DNA from 2 places in the Agromyces sp. Y558 genome. Region 1 is predicted to be linked to the other one. Evidence: predicted binding sites of a transcription regulator. Region 1 holds the regulator's gene; the other holds the start of a gene.
What was found. The regulator HrcA, encoded in region 1, represses chaperone genes, less so after heat shock. The targets are predictions, from matches to a motif close to TTNGCACTCGNNNNNNNCGAGTGCNAA.

Region 1 (2,199 bases):
GCGGTGCGTGCCGAAGATCACCTCTTCGAGGCCCACCTCGACCCTGATGAGCGCGTCTTGACCGCGCTCCCGCCTCGATCTCGGGCCGCGGCTCTGTTGGCCGGCCCCGAAGAACGTCTCGAAGATGTCGCCGAAGCCGCCGAAGTTCTGACCGCCGCCGAAGCCGCCCTGACCTCCGTGGTCGTACTGCTCGCGCTCCCGGGCATCGGAGAGCACGTCGTACGCGTGCGTGACCTCTTTGAATCGCTCGGATGCCTCGGCGCCCGGGTTGACGTCGGGGTGGAGCTCCCGGGCGAGACGACGGTACGCCTTCTTGATCTCGTCGGGTGTGGCGTCGCGCGAGACGCCGAGGACCTCGTAATGGTCGGCCACGGAGGGCATGTCCTTTCGATTGCCGGATGCCGGTCGGGTGCGACGGGCGGCGGGTTCAGCTCTCGCCGAGCGTGCGGGAGAGGTAGCGTGCGACGGCGCGAACGGCCGCCATGCTGGTGGAGTAGTCCATGCGGGTGGGCCCGACGATGCCGAGTCGCGAGATATCGCGCCCGGGAATCGCGAAGGCGCTCGAGACGACCGAGGTCTCGCCGAGTCCGAACGACGCATTCTCGCGCCCGATGCGCACGGTCACCGCATGCTCATCGGTCGCCATCTCGCCGAAGAGCTTCAGCAGGGTGACCTGCTCCTCGATCGCCTCGATGACGCCGAGGATCGATCCGGCGAAATCCTGCTCGGTGCGTACGAGGTTCGCTGCCCCGGCCACGACGAGGCGCTCGGTGCGCTGCGCGCGCGCCTGCTCGGCGAGCGTCGTCGCGAGCGTGTGCAGCACAGCGGCGTGCCGCTGGTCGGCGCTGTCGATCTCGCCCGAGAGCGCCTCAGCGGCATCCGCCATCGCCCGGCCCCCTGCGATCTTGTTCAGCCGCGCCCGCAGCGCATCGAGTGTGCGCTCGTCGACCGGCTCCTCGAGTTCGGCGAGGCGCTGCTCGACCTGGCCCGAGTCGGTGATGAGGATGCAGAGCACCCGATCGGGTGCGAGGGAGACGAGTTCGACGTGACGCACGCGGTCACTGCCGAAGCTCGGGTATTGCACGACCGCGAGTTGTTTGGTGAGCTGGGCGATGAGGCGCACGGTGCGGGCCAGCAGTTCGTCGAGGTCGCTGGACTCGCCGAGGAACGTCTCGATCGCCTGACGCTGGGCAGAGGTCAGCGGGCGCACGTCGGTGAGCTGGTCGACGAAGACCCGGTAGCCCTTATCGGTCGGGATGCGACCCGAAGACGTGTGCGGAGCTGCGATCAGCTCTTCTTCTTCGAGGAGGGCCATGTCGTTGCGGATCGTCGCTGCAGACACCCCGAAGGCATGCCGCTCGACGATCGTCTTCGACCCGACGGGCTCGCGTGATGCGACGTAGTCCTGAACGATCACGCGCAGCACTGCGAGGCTGCGTTCGGAGACCATGACCCTCGCTTCCGTCTGACGCTGAGCACTCATTCTGAGACTTAGCACTCGTTCTGAGTGAGTGCCAATCATATCGCGACATCCTGCGACGAGGCCGTTGCCAGCAGCGGGGCGACGGCGCTAGCTTATGGGTATCCCGCGAGTCACCCTTGGATGCGATCTTCCCATCGCGCGAGACGCGGTTCACCCGAGAACCCCGAAAGGCACCCGCCATGACCGATCCGAACTCACCTGCACCCGATCAGAACGTTCCGCCCGCCCAACCCGTCGCCGCTGCACCGCTCGCACCCGATCAAGACGTGCAGTGGGGTTCGTTCGCGCACCTCGGCGGCATCCTCGGATTCCTGCCGGCCCTCATCATCTGGCTCGTCTTCAAAGACCGGGGCTCCTTCACGAACACCGAGGCGAAAGAGGCGCTGAACTTCCAGATCACGATCCTCATCGCCTACGTGGTCGGCTGGATCCTGACGTTCATCCTCATCGGCGTCCTCGTCGTGTGGCTGGCATGGATCGTGAGCGTCGTCTTCTCGATCATCGCGTTCCTCAAGACGAAAGACGGCCAGCACTACCGCTACCCGTTCGCGATCCGCCTCATCAAGTAGTCGCCGGGCCGAGCGCGCCGGGCGAATTCCGCACCCGGCGCGCGCCACTGTGCCAGCATGGGGTGGTTGAAAGCTCGCCCGTCGTGCGACGAGGCCGAATCGCGCCTTCGGGCGACCCGATCAAGGAGACAACATGTCTGACGCAAC
Region 2 (2,199 bases), on a different contig from region 1:
TACGAGTGCGATCCACGGCAACTGACCGTAGCCGAACGCGAGCACCACGACCGCGACGATCGAGATGCCGACCGCGATCCACTGGGTGAGGTTGAGGCGCTCGCGCAGCACGAGCACGCCGAGGAAGACCGTGACGATCGGGTTGATGAAATAGCCGAGTGAAGCCTCCACGACCTGGTTCGAGAGCGTCGCGTAGACGTAGGTCTGCCAGTTGATGAAGATCAAGATGCCGGCGAGCCCCATGATGAGCACGATCCGCCGATCGCGGAAGAGCACTGCGAGAGGTCGCCAGGCGCGCGTGATGGCGATGAGCAGGGCGCAGAACACGACCGAGAACAGCACTCGCCAGGCCACGATTTCGAACGGCCCGGCAGGCGCGAGCGCGATGAAGTAGATCGGGAGGAATCCCCACAGCCCGTATGCGCCGATCGCGAAGAAGAGGCCCGAGCGGCTCACCCCCGTAGAGGGATGCGCCGGAGGGGACGTCTCGATCTCGGGGCTGGATGACACCAGCACAGACTACGCCCGGCCAGCACCCCTCGAGCGTACGGTTCCGGTCGCTGCACCGCCCGCATTCCGACACGAACCGCACGCAAGATGGGACGGTAAGCGAGGAGCCGCGAACGCGAACGAGCGGGTGAGCGGATGCCGCGACATCCCCTCACCCGGAACGACGACGAGGCCCGGATGCCCCCACTGGGCATCCGGGCCTCGGATGAATCGTGTCGCCCTAGCGGACGACGACTGCGAGCACGTCGCGAGCCGACAGGACGAGCAGGTCGTCGCCGTCGAACTTCACCTCGGTGCCGCCGTACTTCGAGTAGATCACCTTGTCGCCGACCGCGACGTCGAGCGGGATGCGGTTGCCGTTGTCATCGATGCGACCGGGGCCCACTGCCACGACCTCGCCCTCCTGGGGCTTCTCCTTGGCAGTGTCGGGGATGACCAGACCCGATGCGGTGGTCTGCTCGGCGTCGACCTGCTTGATGACGATGCGATCCTCGAGCGGCTTGATGGAAACCGACACGGTTGACCTCTTTCTTGACGAAGACTGGTTGGCAGCCTCAGAGCGAGAGTGCTAAGCCGAGTCTAGGCCCGATTTGGCACTCGTGCAACGTGAGTGCCAGCCCGTTCAGCCATAGGCGAACGCTGCCTCAGCGCGATGCCAGCGTGGCCGCCGGGCTGCGGATCAGCAACGCATCGCTCCGCCGGCGACGCGATGCCAGCGTGGCCGCCGGGCTGGGGATCAGCATCGCACCGCTCCGCCGGCGATGCGATGCCAGCGTGGCCGCCGGGCTGCGGATCAGCATCGCTCCGCTCCGCCGGCGATGCGATGCCAGCGTGGCCGCCGGGCTGGGGATCGGCATCGCTCCGCTCCGCCGGCGATGCGATGCTAGCGTGGCCGGGTGGATCGCGCTGAACTCGTCGAACTGCTCTCGCCAGAGGGCCTCACGCTGCTCGACGGGCTGCCCGAATGGGACTCGAAGGCCGACATCGTCAAGACCGTCGCCGACCTTCGCAAGCAGGGGCATCGGCCCAGCCTCGTGGCCGCCGTGCTCAGCCAGGCGAAGCTCCGCGGGAAGGCCGAGGCGAAGTTCGGCCCGTTCGCCTCGCGGATGCTGTTCACCGAAGCCGGTCTCGAGCAGGCGACGCGGTTGAAGGTCGCGGCGCTGCACGCCGGGCGCTTCTCGCGGGCCGGTGTCGGCCATGTGGCCGATCTCGGCTGCGGCATCGGCGGCGACGCCCTCGCCATGGCGGCGATCGACCTCGAGGTCACGGCGGCCGAGGCCGATGAGGTCACCGCGGCGATCGCCGCGTACAACCTCACGCCCTTTCCCCGGGTGCGAGTGCTGCACGAGCAGGCCGAGCGGGTCGCTCTCGGCGGCATCGATGGGGCCTGGCTCGACCCGGCGCGACGCACGACCGCAGGCGGCACCACGACGAGAATCACGGATGCCGCCGACTACTCCCCCTCGCTCGACTTCGCCTTCGGGCTGGGTGAGCGCATGCCCACCGGCGTGAAGCTCGGCCCCGGCACCGATCGCGACGTGATCCCCGCAGAAGCAGAGGCGCAGTGGGTCTCGGTCGACGGCGACCTCGTCGAGCTCGGGGTCTGGTTCGGGTCGGTCGCCCGTCCCGGCATCCGCCGCGCTGCCCTCGTAATCCGCGGTGATGCCGCCCAAGAACTCACAGCGGGGG

Region 2: groES (co-chaperone GroES) is a predicted target of HrcA. The motif match lies at 1,101-1,127, and genes of this name have one in related genera.

What each region holds. Positions count from the first base shown of each region.
Region 1 covers NZ_JCAIUH010000003.1:188,105-190,303, reverse strand. Annotated here, with positions in the region: gene dnaJ (molecular chaperone DnaJ) at 1-372, opposite strand, end outside; gene hrcA (heat-inducible transcriptional repressor HrcA) at 428-1,450, opposite strand; gene AC1C2T_RS15660 (DUF4870 domain-containing protein) at 1,663-2,052, shown strand; gene AC1C2T_RS15655 (DUF4870 domain-containing protein) at 2,186-2,199, shown strand, end outside.
Region 2 covers NZ_JCAIUH010000004.1:222,127-224,325, forward strand. Annotated here, with positions in the region: gene rarD (EamA family transporter RarD) at 1-510, opposite strand, end outside; gene groES (co-chaperone GroES) at 731-1,027, opposite strand; gene AC1C2T_RS18510 (hypothetical protein) at 1,155-1,367, opposite strand; gene AC1C2T_RS18515 (class I SAM-dependent methyltransferase) at 1,407-2,199, shown strand, end outside.